3 regions of the Sphingomonas sp. SL1004 genome follow, and region 3 is predicted to be linked to each of the others. Evidence: riboswitches for the same ligand, from Rfam matches in the RefSeq annotation. Region 3 holds a riboswitch; each other region holds the start of a gene.
What was found. A riboswitch is a leader RNA that binds a small molecule or an ion and turns the genes downstream of it on or off. The one in region 3 is predicted to bind cobalamin.
Positions count from the first base shown of each region.

Region 1 (4,346 bases), 2.6 Mb from region 3:
GTTGAGGCCCAGGATCACGCCCGGATCGATCACGCCGTCGGTGAGGTCGATCACCGGGAGCGGCCGCGCGGACTCGGCGGCGATCACCGCGCGCGCCTTGGCGACGCCTTCGGGGCCGGCGAGATCGACCTTGGTCAGGAGAACGAGATCGGCGCAGGCGAGCTGGTCCTCGAACACTTCCGACAAAGGCGTCTCGTGATCGACGCTCGGGTCGGCGGCGCGCTGGGCGTTGAGCGCAGCGACGTCAGGCGCGAACCGCCCGGCGGCGACGGCCTCGGCATCGGCAAGCGCGATGACGCCGTCGACGGTGATGCGCGAACGGATCGCAGGCCAGTCGAACGCCTTCAACAGCGGCTTGGGCAGCGCAAGGCCGGACGTCTCGATCAGGATGTGGTCGGGGCGAGGGTCGAGTGCGAGCAGCGTCTCGACGGTCGGGATAAAGTCGTCGGCGACGGTGCAGCAGATGCAGCCATTGGCGAGCTCCACCACGTTCTCCGCGGGGCAGTCGGGGATCGCGCAGCCCTTGAGGATGTCGCCGTCGATGCCGAGCGTGCCGAATTCGTTGACGACGACGGCGAGACGGCGGCCGTTCGCGTTGCGGATCAGATGGCTGATCAGTGTCGTCTTGCCCGCTCCGAGGAAGCCGGTGACGATTGTTACGGGGACTTTGGCGAGATCCGACATTCTTATTCTCCTTCGAGCACACGCACGCACGGCTTCGTAGCCGCACGCGTTCGTCGCTCAGACGGAGTACCGTGCCGCGACCATCCCCTGGATCATGGCAAGAGCGACCGTTGCGCTGGCAGGTCTCCTGGCTCGCGGGTCGAGGCTCGACGTACGCCTTCCCAGGTTATTACCCAGTGGCTGCCCTTTAAAACGAAGGGCGTGTGCGTCTCGCTCACCGCTTACAGTTGCAGGGACAGCCGCGGCATTGGGAGGGCATCCCCCCGCACCGCATTCCCATTCAAGCCCTTTGGGGCACCGGCGCGATCTGTGAGGTTCGGTCCAACCGACCCTCGCGAAGGCGGCCTAAAGGAATTTGCGCCAAGCCGCTAGCTATCCGTTCACGACTTCGATCTCGTCGAAGTGTTTCCAGCGGTAGATCGCAAAGCTCAGCACCCAGCAGAGCACGAACAGGCCGATGATCGCAAAGCCGAGGCCGTTGAAATTCTCGCCGAGCGCCGCGGCGACGTCCCATACGCCGCCCGTGAGTTCGAGCTTCGTGCCGAGCAACGCGAGCGTCTCGATCCCGCCGATCGCGATCGCGCCGATCGCGGAGATCAACGTGATGGTGATGTTGTAATAGAGTTTGCGGATCGGCTTCACGAACGCCCATTCATACGCACCGAGCATGACGACACCGTCCGCGGTATCGACCAGCGCCATGCCGGTCGCGAACAGCACCGGTAGAACGAGCACGGTGCCGATCGACAGGCCGTCGGCGGCTTGGCTCGCGGACAGGCCAAGGATCGCAACCTCGGTGGCCGTGTCGAACCCCAGCCCGAAGAGGAAGCCGAGCGGCGCCATGTGCCAGCTCCGCGTGACCAGTCGGAACATCGGCCGGAACAGCCGCGCGAGCAGGCCGCGATTGCCGAGCAGCAGTTCCAGGTCCTCCTCGACATAGGTGCCGCCACCGCGGACATGGCCGAAGGTACGCCAGACCGAGCGCAGGATGATCAGGTTCATCGCCGCGATCGTGAACAGAAAGACGGCGGAGATGACGGTCGCGATGACGCCGCCGACTTGTTTGAACGCCTCGAACTGCGACAGCGCGCTGGCGGTAACCGCGATTGCGACAGCGGCGATCAGCACGATGCCCGAGTGGCCGATCGCGAACCAGAAGCCGACCGCGATCGGGCGCTGGCCGTCCTGCATGAGTTTGCGCGTTACGTTGTCGATCGCGGCGATGTGGTCCGCGTCGACCGCGTGGCGCAGGCCAAGACCCCAAGCGAGCAGCGCGGTGCCCAGCATCAGCGGTTGCGCGTGGAACAGCGAGAAGGCCCAGCCCCACGCGGCGATGTTGGCAATGACCAGGCATGCGAACATCCAGCCGATCCGCTTACGGGTGGCGGCGCGCGTCGGTCTCTCGACCGGTCTATCTAGCGTCGCAGTCGTCATGCAGAACTCCCCGGCGTCCGACGAGGACGGGGGCCTGCCGCGAGCGGCCGCGACACGCGAAGACCGGACGCCATGAGCGGCCGACGCGCGTCGCCGTGCGGCCCCTGCCGCGCGTGTCGTCGCTCAGACGGCGTTCACCGTGCCTCGGCCACCCCCTGGACCGGGACAAGAGCGACCAGACGCCGGCAGGTCTCCTGGCTCACGGGTCAAAGCTCCACGCCACGCCTTCCCAGATCATCGATCCAGTGGCTGCCCTTCGCGCGTGAAGGGCCCGTGCGTTTCGCTCACCGCTTACAGTTGCAGGGACAGCCGCGGCATTGGAAGGAACCCTTCCGCACCGCATTCCCAATCAAGCCCTTTCGGGCACCGACGCGATCATGGCGAGGAACCGGCGAACCGATCTCTCGTCGGCCTGGGTAGTGTCGTTCGCGGACGATGCCAATCGATCTTCGTCAGGCGACCGCGTTTCGAATGTCGTCGGTCCGCATGCGACCATGGCCGAGCAGCGCGGCGTGATAGGCGATCGGAGGTTTGCCGTGCGCGGTATCGGCGATCGTCAGCCACGCCATCGCCTCGGCGACGCGGGAGGCAGGTTCGAGCGGGATGCGCGCGAGTTCGACGTCGAACGGCGCGAAATAGGCGGGTTCGCCCTGCCATTCGATCAGGCGTTCTCGGGCTTGGTCGATCGACCAGCCGTGGAGGTGAATACCGATGTCGACCAGCGCGCGAGTGACGCGGAACAGGAGCCAGTGGACGTGGCCGAGTGCATCATGGGGATCGGTATAGGCGCCGCTCTTTTCGGCGAGTTGCTCGGCGTAGATGCTCCACCCTTCGACGAACGCGGAGGCATAGTCGATCCGGAGCGGGTGGGGCGGGGCGGGTCCCTCCAGGCCGAGCTGGATCATGTGGCCGGGGAGCAGTTCGTGCGCGACGACGCTGGGGAGAGTCCAGCGCGGGCGGCGGCGGATGTCCTTGATGTCTACGACATAAGCGCCGGGATGGGACGGAGTCGGGACTTCGCGGTAGCCGGCGCGGCCGCTGGCGATCTCGAGCGCGGACAGAGGGCGAGCGGCGGCGTTGATGCACCACGGCGGGAGTTGACCGAACGCTGCCGTGATGTGGATGCGGGCCGTGGCTAGCACGCGGTTCATGTCGGCGACCGCTTCGGCGCGGCCGGCGTCGGTGTCGGGATAGAGGAAGCGGTCGTCGCGCCAGAGTTTGGTGTAGCGGTCTGCGATTCTGCCCTTGGGGGCGCCGATCTGGTCGAACAGGTGGGTCGCGCGGGCTTGGAGGTGGTTCAGTTCGGCGAATAGTCGACGTTCGGCATAGGCTGGCGTCATGGTGCCGAGCGAGCGCCGGAAGACGAGTGCGTACCAGTCCGCACCGCCGGGGAGCCGGCCGACACCGGGGGCGGAGGGGGCGGTGTCTCGCAGGCTTTCCAGCGTGGAGATCTGGCGATCGATCGCGGGGTTTGATGAGGCGGTGCGGAGGGCTTCGATCGTGCGATCGAGGGATAGGCGGGGGAGGATTATGCCGGCGTCTGCATCGGTTTGGATGGCAGCGGTGTCTGCATCGACCTTGGCGTTATCGAGGCGCGCGGCCTTCCACGCGCCGGTGGTCGGCGTGACGCGATACGGGCTCCGTCCGGTGCGGCCGAACACGGACCGTCCGATGGCGGCGTCGATCGTGAGACCGGCGCGGGCGGTGGTCAGGTCGAGCCGTTCGCCGGGTTGCAGGCCCTCTTCGTTGAAGGGGGCTAGCAGGTGGAGCGCTTCGTCTGGGTCGGTTGCAGCGGCGGTGTCCAGGGCTTGGCGCAGGGACGTGGTGGATTGGGCGCGGGCGGTTGTGGGGAGGAAGGCTGATGACGCCAAGCCGACGAGTACGTTTCTGCGGGTCGGAGTCATCTTGCACCTCTCCGTTCGCCTAGAGTGAACGGCTCCCCCTTGGATACGTGTGCTTCGACTTCGCTCAGCACGAACGGGGTGGGGGCGAGCCCAGTCTGGACGGGGGAGGGACTCGGGATTGGCGCGGTCCAGCTATGAACGGGGTTGGTCCCCGCACCCGTCAAAAATCCGTCGGTCAATCCCGCGCAGGCGGGAACCCATACTGGCTGGCTTTTCGGCGTGATCGCCGACGTTAGAGTATCTGGGTCCCCGCCTGCGCGGGGATGACGATGGGTAGATGTCGGTGTGGAATAACCATCGACGGGGTTCGGGGCAGGGTTCTGG
Region 1 covers NZ_JBYMUX010000001.1:1,108,055-1,112,400, reverse strand. The annotation lists gene cobW (cobalamin biosynthesis protein CobW) at 1-684, opposite strand, end outside; cobalamin riboswitch at 785-1,001, opposite strand; gene AC3D24_RS04935 (HoxN/HupN/NixA family nickel/cobalt transporter) at 1,057-2,118, opposite strand; cobalamin riboswitch at 2,286-2,504, opposite strand; gene AC3D24_RS04930 (DUF885 family protein) at 2,571-4,022, opposite strand.
Region 1: linked by a shared signal. The riboswitch ahead of AC3D24_RS04935 (HoxN/HupN/NixA family nickel/cobalt transporter) and the one ahead of AC3D24_RS17050 (TonB-dependent receptor plug domain-containing protein) in region 3 are both predicted to bind cobalamin.

Region 2 (4,346 bases), 2.7 Mb from region 3:
GGCCGAGCAAGCGTCCCTCGATCGCAGGTGCCCCATGCCGCATCAGATACAGCATCGATGGAGTCACGCCGCCGAAACGCCGGCCTCGGCGAACGTCGCCATCTCGTCGTGGGCCGCCAGCGCTGCCCTTACGAGCAACGTGGCCACCGCCGCCCCGCTGCCTTCGCCAAGCCGCATGCCGAGCGACAGCAGCGGCTCAAGCCGCAGTTTCTCGAGCAGCCGCGCGTGACCGGGCTCCGCGGAGACGTGTGCGGCGAGGCAGTGATCGAGGATATCCGGGCATGCTGCGGCAAGCGGCGCGATCGCCGAGCAGCAGATGAAGCCGTCGAGCATCACCGGGATACCGGCAAGTCGCGCGGCGACGACCGCCCCCGAGATCGCCGCCAATTCGCGCCCGCCGAGCCGGCGCAACGTCTCGAACGGGTTCGTGAGTGCGGGGCGATGCAGCGCGACGCCTGCCTCCACCGTCTCGATCTTTCGTGTCAGGCCGGCCGAGTCCACCCCCGTGCCCGGCCCCACCCAGTCGCGCGCGGCGCCGCCGAAGCTCGCGGCGCAAAGTGCCGCAGCGGTCGTCGAATTGCCGATCCCCATCTCGCCCAGGACAATCAAGTCCGGGGTCCCTTCGACGGCCGCGGCGCCGGCGTTGATCGCCGCCAGGCAGTCGGCTTCGGATAAGGCGGGCGCTGTCGTAAAATCCGTGGTCGGTGTGTCGAGGTCGAGCGCGACCACCTTGAGGTCGAGCCCCGCCACCCTCGACAGTGCGTTGATCGCCGCGCCGCCGTGCTCGAAATTGGCGACCATCTGCGCCGTCACCGATGCCGGAAACGCGCTGACGCCGCGCGCGACGATTCCGTGATTGCCGGCAAAGACGATCGCCCTGCCCGCGTCCAGCCGTGGTCGTTCGCGCCCCTGCCAGCCTGCCATCAGGACTGCGAGATCCTCCAGCCTTCCGAGCGAGCCGGGCGGTTTGGTCAGCGTGGCTTGGCGCGCCTCTGCGGCAGACCGCGCGACCACGTCCGCCTGGGGGAGATTGCGCAGCGCCGAGAGAAACGCGGCAGAGGTCGGGAACGCGGTCATTCGACGACGAATCCGGCGGGCGGCGTGCGGGTGATGAAATGCCCCTTCACGCCCTGCGGCCATTGCTTGAACGGAACCTGCCCGAACGCGCTCTCGCCGTAGAGCCGCGCGTAATCGAGTATCGCGCGCGCGGCGTCCTCGGTCGGCTCGAAGCGGCCGAGCACATAGCCGACCTTGGCGGGCGCGCGCAGATGGATCGTGCAGAAATCCTGGCATGCGAACAGGCACGGCATCTCCTGCACCGCGACATCGGCATAGGCGGGATCGCTCGCCTGCACCGCCTTCAATGCCTGCACGAGCCGTGCGCCACCACGCTGGCCCTCGTCGTCGTCGCGCGCATCGGCGGAATGGCGGCACGTATTGCACGCGACCACCGCGACGCCGTCTTCGACCGGCTTCAGCATATCCGTTCCCGGACGATCTCGGAACGATGTGAACTTGGCATAGGAACCCCTTCGGACAGTCGGACCCGCACCGCGTGAAGGGCGAGAGGCGCATGCCTCCAACCTCCGCACGACGCGAAGCGATGTCGTCGCTCGGGGTGTTACCCGTCCGTTCGGCGCACCCTGGCCGGACGAAAGACGACCGCGACGGGCAGGTCTCCTGGCTCGCGGGTCAACGCCGTCCGCGCCGCCTTCTCGGGACTATCCCAATGGCATGAGGCACGATGGCTCGCCGCGTACAGTTGCAGGGGCAGCCGGGTGTATCCCGTTCCCATTTTCATTTCCCTCGGCGTTGCCGCCTCGGGAAAACCTGTCGCGGGTCGAGCGATACGCGGGCGGTGCTTCGCGCGCAATACGCGGCATCTCGCCAAACGCTCCGTCATGCCGGGCCCGTTCCGGCATCCACCGTTCCGCAAGCTCGACAGGCTGGATTGCGCGGAAGGGTGGACCCCGGAACAGGTCCGGGTGACGGCATGGATGCTGGGCCGAAGCGTCAGAACTCCACGCCGGCCTGCGCCTTCACCCCCGACCGGAAGGGATGTTTCACCTGCGTCATTTCGGTCACCAGATCCGCCATCTCGATCAGATCATCCGGCGCGTTCCGCCCGGTCACCACGACATGCGTCATCTCGGGCTTACCCGCCAACACCGCGAGCACCTCGTCCACCGGCAGATACTCGTATCGCAACACGATGTTCAGTTCGTCCGCTACCACCATCGCATAGGAAGGGTCGGCGATCATCCGCTTGACCTCGTCCCACGCCTCGCGCGCGACCGCGATGTCGCGCGCGCGATCCTGCGTGTCCCAGGTAAAGCCTTCCCCCATCGGCTTGAACTCGCACAGGTCCGGGAACGCATCGAACACCGCCTTCTCGCCGGTCGTCATCGCGCCCTTGACGAACTGCACCACGCCGACTTTCCGCCCATGCCCGATCATCCGCACCGCCATGCCGAACGCGGCGGTCGACTTGCCCTTGCCCTTGCCGGTGTGGACGATGATCAGCCCCTTCTCGATCGTCTTGCTCGCGACGATCCGGTCCTGGACCTCCTTTCGCTTGGCGCTCTTGGCATTCTGCTCGTCGTCGGTCCGCATGATCATGTCCTCTCCTGCTCCCGATGGCGGATCGGCGCGCGCGGCGCTAGAGCGTCCCCCATGCTCCGCATCACCGATCTCAAGCTGCCGCTCAACCACGCCGACGAAGCGCTTCCCGCCGCGATCCGCGATCGCCTGCGCGTCACCCCGCGCGACCTGATCCGCTACACCGTGGCGCGTCGCGCGCACGACGCACGCGACAAGATGGACATCCAGCTCGTCTATTCGGTCGACGTCACGCTGAAGAACGAGGACACCGTCCTCACGCGCTTCCGCAAGGATCGCCACGTCCAGCGCACCCCCGACACCGGCTACCGCTTCGTCACCAAAGGCGGCGCGAGCTACACCGGCCCCCGCCCGGTGGTCGTCGGCGCTGGCCCCTGCGGGTTGTTCGCCGGGCTCATCCTCGCGCAGATGGGATTCCGCCCGATCATCCTCGACCGCGGCAAGGTCGTCCGGGAACGCACCAAGGACACCTGGGGCCTCTGGCGCAAGAGCGTCCTCAACCCAGAATCGAACGTCCAGTTCGGCGAAGGCGGCGCCGGCACCTTCTCCGATGGCAAGCTCTGGAGCCAGATCAAGGACCCGCGCCATCTCGGGCGGAAAGTCCTGACCGAGTTCGTCAAGGCCGGCGCGCCCCCGGAAATCCTCACCGAAGCACACCCACACATCGGCACCTTCCGCCTCGTCACGATGGTCGAGAGCATGCGCGAGACGATCGAGGCGCTGGGCGGCGAATACCGCTTCTCGACCCGCGTCGACGGCCTCGACATCGTCGAAGAGGCGGGCACGCGCCAACTCCGCGGCCTCCACCTCAGCACCGGCGACTATCTCGAAGCCAACCACGTCGTCTTCGCGGTCGGCCACAGCGCGCGCGACACGTTCGAGATGCTCCACGCGAAGGGCGTCCACGTCGAGGCGAAACCCTTCTCGATCGGCGTACGCATCGAGCATCCGCAGTCGTGGATCGACGAGGCCCGCTTCGGCCCCTGCGCCGGCCACCCCGATCTCGGCGCGGCGGCGTACAGCCTGTCGCACCACTGCAAGAACGGGCGAACCGTCTACAGCTTCTGCATGTGCCCGGGCGGCACTGTCGTCGCCGCAACCTCCGAGGAGGGCCGCGTCGCGACCAACGGCATGAGCCAATATTCGCGCAACGAACGCAATGCGAACTCCGGCATCGTCATCGGCATCGATCCCGAGCGCGACTATCCCGGCCACCCGCTCGCCGGCATCGAACTGCAACGCCACTGGGAATCTCGCGCGTATGTCGCCGGCGGCTCGAACTACAAGGCGCCCGCGCAACGCATCGGCGACCTGCTCGCGGGGCGCGCCTCGACCGCGCTGGGCTCGGTGATCCCGTCGTACAAACCGGGGGTGCACATGACCGACTTGTCGGAGTGCCTGCCCGAGTTCGCAATTACTGCGCTGCGTGAGGCGTTGCCTGCGTTCGGGCGCGAGATCCCGGGCTACGACCACCCCGACGCCGTCCTGACCGGGGTGGAGACGCGGACCTCTTCGCCGGTTCGGATCACGCGCGGCGACGATTTCGTGAGTCTCAATACCGCTGGGCTGTTCCCGGCGGGCGAAGGTGCCGGGTATGCCGGGGGCATCCTGTCCGCGGCGGTCGACGGGATCAAGGTCGCAGAGGCGGTTGCGCTCAGCCTGACGGCCTGATTGCCAGGATCACCTGCCAGGTTACCACCCCGGCGAAGGCCGGGGCCCAAGTGGGG
Region 2 covers NZ_JBYMUX010000001.1:1,068,348-1,072,693, forward strand. The annotation lists gene AC3D24_RS04785 (histidine phosphatase family protein) at 1-67, opposite strand, end outside; gene cobT (nicotinate-nucleotide--dimethylbenzimidazole phosphoribosyltransferase) at 64-1,077, opposite strand; gene AC3D24_RS04795 (DUF1636 domain-containing protein) at 1,074-1,481, opposite strand; cobalamin riboswitch at 1,654-1,849, opposite strand; gene cobO (cob(I)yrinic acid a,c-diamide adenosyltransferase) at 2,014-2,619, opposite strand; gene AC3D24_RS04805 (NAD(P)/FAD-dependent oxidoreductase) at 2,674-4,290, shown strand.
Region 2: linked by a shared signal. The riboswitch ahead of AC3D24_RS04795 (DUF1636 domain-containing protein) and the one ahead of AC3D24_RS17050 (TonB-dependent receptor plug domain-containing protein) in region 3 are both predicted to bind cobalamin.

Region 3 (4,346 bases):
CTTGCGTTTCGACCGAGAAGGCGACGCGCATCGTCCATCACGACATTTTGCCGTGCGATGGTCGATGGCACGCGCCGATCGATAGACACCGACCGCGACTGTCGACGATGTGCGGAGTGTTCGAAAACGATGTCGCGCCAAGCGTCCGGGCTTGTCCTGCCGCGGAATCCTGCCATGCGGCGCCGATGATACGCACCTCGCTTCCCGCCTTGGCCCTCGCACTTCTTTCGTCGGGTCCGGCTTTTGCCCAGTCGATCGGCGCGCCAGCCCCGGAGATGACTCCCGACATCGTCGTCACTGGTCGCGGGCTCGAGGCGGCGCCAGGCGACCGCGCATACGACGTCGTCACGATCGAGCGCGACCGGATCCAGGCGAATGCGAGCAATCGGCTGGAAAGCATCCTCGCCGACGTCGCCGGCCTGCAGCAGTTCCGTCGCTCGGATTCGCGCAGTGCCAACCCGACCAGCCAAGGCATTTCGCTGCGCGGCATTGGTGGTAACGCGTCGAGCCGCGCGCTGCTGATCTTCGATGGCGTCCCGCAGGCGGATCCGTTCGGCGGATGGGTCGCGTTTCCGGCGTATGCGACGGGGCGGCTCGGCCGCATCCGCGTCACGCGCGGCGGCGGCAGCGGGTATCAGGGGCCGGGAGCCTTGGCCGGGACGGTCGAGCTGGAAAGCGCGACGCCCGATCAACTGACCCCGTTCCAGGGCAGCGTCGCCTATGGCAGCCGTGACTCGGTCGACGCGCAGGGCTCTGCGGCGCTGGTCCGTGGATCGGGATTCGCCACCTTGTCAGGGGCCTATGCACGCGGTGACGGCTTTACGCCGACCGTCGAGGAAAGCCGCGGGATCGTTGATCGACCAGCCCCGTACGAACAGGCGTCGGGTGCGCTGCGGACCGTCGTCGGGATCGGCGCGAAGACCGAATTGCAGATGAATGCGAGCGCGTTCACCGACAAGCGCGACCGCGGCAGCGACTTTACCGACAACAAGAGCGGAGGCGCCGACGCCAGCATCCGCCTGATCGGGCGCGGGAACTGGGCGTATTCCGCGCTCGCCTATCTGCAGACGCGCGCGTTCGCGAGCAGCTTCAACAGCATCAATGCCGCGCGGACGACCGCGATCCAGTCGCTGAACCAGTATAATACGCCGGCCACCGGGCTGGGCGGACGCGTCGAGATTGCGCCGCCCTTGGGCGAGAGCATCACGTTGCGCCTCGGCGCGGATATCCGCGACGTCAGCGGCAAGACACAGGAGCTCTATACGTTCGTGAACGCGGTCCCGACGCGGCGGCGCGAAGCGGGGGGGAGCACGACGACGACCGGCGTGTTCGCCGATGGCAGCCTGGTCGCAGGCGACTTCACCTTCAGCCTCGGCGGGCGGGTCGACTGGTGGTCGATCGATGGCGGCTATCTGTCCGAACGTCCGCTGGCGACCGGCGTGGCACTGACCAATCTGCGCTACGCGGACCGCAACGGCAGCGAGACAACCGGGCGGGCGGGCGTGGCGTACAAGCCGCTCGACGCGATCACATTGCGCGCCGCCGGCTATCGCGGGTGGCGGTTGCCGACGCTCAATGAACTGTATCGCCCGTTCCGCGTCGGTAACGATGCGACCGCGGCGAATGCGCTGTTGTCGCCGGAGCGACTGACCGGGGTCGAGGGCGGCATCACGCTGACGCCGGCGCCGGGGGTGAGCATCGCAGCGACCTATTTCTACAACCGGCTGAAGGATGCGATCGCCAACGTCACGACGACCAGTCCGACGCAGGTGTTGCCGGGGGTGACGACCTACCGCGTGCGCCAGAACCTCGATGCGATCCGAGCGCATGGGTTCGAGCTGGATGCGTCGTATCGACCCGGCGCCTTCGGCGTACAGGCGTCGTGGTCGCATACCAACTCGAAGGTCGAGGGATCGGGAATCACGGCTGCGCTCGATGGTTTGCGACCGGCACAGACGCCGCGCGATCAGGTGTCGGGGACCGTCGACTGGCGGCACGACGCGGCCGCGCTGTCGCTGACCGTGCGGCACATCGGCCAGCAATATGACGACGACCAGAATACGCGCGTACTCGATCCGGCGACGACGCTGGATGCGTATGCCGCGCTGCCGATCATGCGATCGCTGGTCGCCGAACTGCGCGGCGAGAATTTGTTCAACGAGCGGGTCGAGGCGGGGATCAGCGGGGCGAACATCGTCGAACGCGCGACACCGCGGACGATCTGGGTCGGGTTGCGCTACGGGATCCGCTGAACCGGCACGCGTTGACCCGTGCATGGCGTGCGACTAATGCCGAGCGCGTGAAGGGTTCCCGGCGACGGGATCAAAAGGGAAGTCGGTGCGCGGGCAGGTCGTCAGGACCCAAATCCGCAAGGCCGGCGCTGTCCCCGCAACTGTGACCGGAAAGCGGCCACCCCGATTACGCCACTGGGTTTCGATCTGGGAAGGCGGGGTGGAGGCGATGACCCGGAAGCCAGGAGACCTGCCCCTCACGGTCGATCCACTGCGCGGGCGGGTGCTCCGGCGCGGACGAGCGCTCCGGTCAAATGGAGTTCCCTCGAGTGAGAGACGTCTGCCGTTTCGCGAATGGTCGCGAGCGGCTTTTCAGGACGTAACCCATGACGAAATTTCTCCTTCTCCTGAGCGCCGCGCTGATCGCATCGCCGGCCTATGCGCAGGACATCCCCGACAGCGACGCGCCCGAAGTCGTCGTCACCGCGACCCGCGTCGCGCAACCCGCGAGCGAAGTCGGCCAGGCGGTGACCGTGATCGACCGCGCCGAGATCGAGCGCCGCCAGACCGTCGTCGTGTCAGACCTGCTCGCGACCACGCCGGGTGTTACCGTGACGCGCAACGGCACGCTGGGTGCTTTGACCGGTGTGCGGATCCGCGGTGCCGAGTCCGACCAGACGTTGGTGGTGATCGACGGCGTGCGGGTCAACGATCCGTCGTCGACCGGCGGCGGCTTCGATTTCGGCAATCTCCTGTCGAGTTCGGTCGAGCGGATCGAAGTGTTGCGCGGACCGAACTCGGTGCCTTGGGGCAGCCAGGCGATCGGCGGCGTCGTCAACATCATCACCGCCGCACCGAGCGAGGGTTTGCAGGCGCGCGCCAACGCCGAATATGGCTATGCCGACAGCGTGTTCGCGAGCGCAGGCGTGTTGGGGAAGACCGGGCCAGTGTCGGGATCGCTGACCGGCGGGTATCTGAAGACCGACGGGATTTCATCGGCCGCTGACGGGACGGAGCGGGACGGGTATCGTCAATATGGCGCGACCGGACGGCTCGGCGTCGAGTTCGCGCCAGGGATCGGCCTCGACCTGCGCGGGTATTTCGCGGACAGCCGGGGCGAACTGGATGGCTTCCCGGCGCCCGACTATGTGCTTGCCGACACCGCCGACTATAGCAAGACGCAGGAGCTTTACGGCTATGCGGGGCTGCACGCGAACTTCGCCGACGGACGGTTCAACAACCGGGTCGCGTTCACGATCGCCGACATCGACCGCGACAATTACGAGCCGGCGTTCGGCGCGGACCCGTCGTTCATCGGTCGCGGCCGTAGCGAGCGCTACGAATACCAAGGCGACTTTCGCCCGCTCGACCAGGTCCGCGTCGTCGCCGGCGTGGAGCGCGAGAACAGCCGTTACAATGACGGCTTCACCTATGCCGATACCGGAATCACCAGCGTTTACGGCCAGTTGATCGTCAAGCCGCTCGACATCCTCACGATCACCGGCGGCGTCCGCAACGACGATCACGAGGATTTCGGCAACCACACGACGTTCGGCGCGAACGCGGCGCTGGCGCTGCGGACCGGCACCACCGTCCGCGCAAGCTATGGTGAAGGGTTCAAGGCGCCGACGCTGTACCAGCTCTTCTCCGAATATGGTGACCGCGATCTGGACCCGGAGACGGCACGCAATTTCGATATCGGCGTCGAGCAGGCGTTCCTCGGCGACCGGGCCCGCGTCGGCGTGACCTATTTCAACCGCCGCACGCGCAACCAGATCGATTTCGATCTGGAGACGTACACCTACCAGAACATCGCGCGCGCCGAGGCGGACGGAGTCGAGTTCACGCTGGCGTTGCGTCCGGTCGATGCGCTGACGCTCACCGCCAACTACAGCTACATCCACACCGAGAACCGCTCGATCGGCGCGAATTACGGCAACGAACTCGCGCGTCGCCCGCGGCAGACCGCCAGCGTCAACGCCGATTACCGGTTCGGGTTCGGGCTCTCGGTCGGCGGCACCGTGTCGCTGGTCGACGACAGCTTCAACGATGCCGGCAACACGACGCGGATCGACGGCTATGCGATCGGCAGCGTCCGTGCGGAGTTCCCGATCG
Region 3 covers NZ_JBYMUX010000001.1:3,724,757-3,729,102, forward strand. The annotation lists gene AC3D24_RS17045 (TonB-dependent receptor) at 186-2,252, shown strand; cobalamin riboswitch at 2,288-2,503, shown strand; gene AC3D24_RS17050 (TonB-dependent receptor plug domain-containing protein) at 2,618-4,346, shown strand, end outside.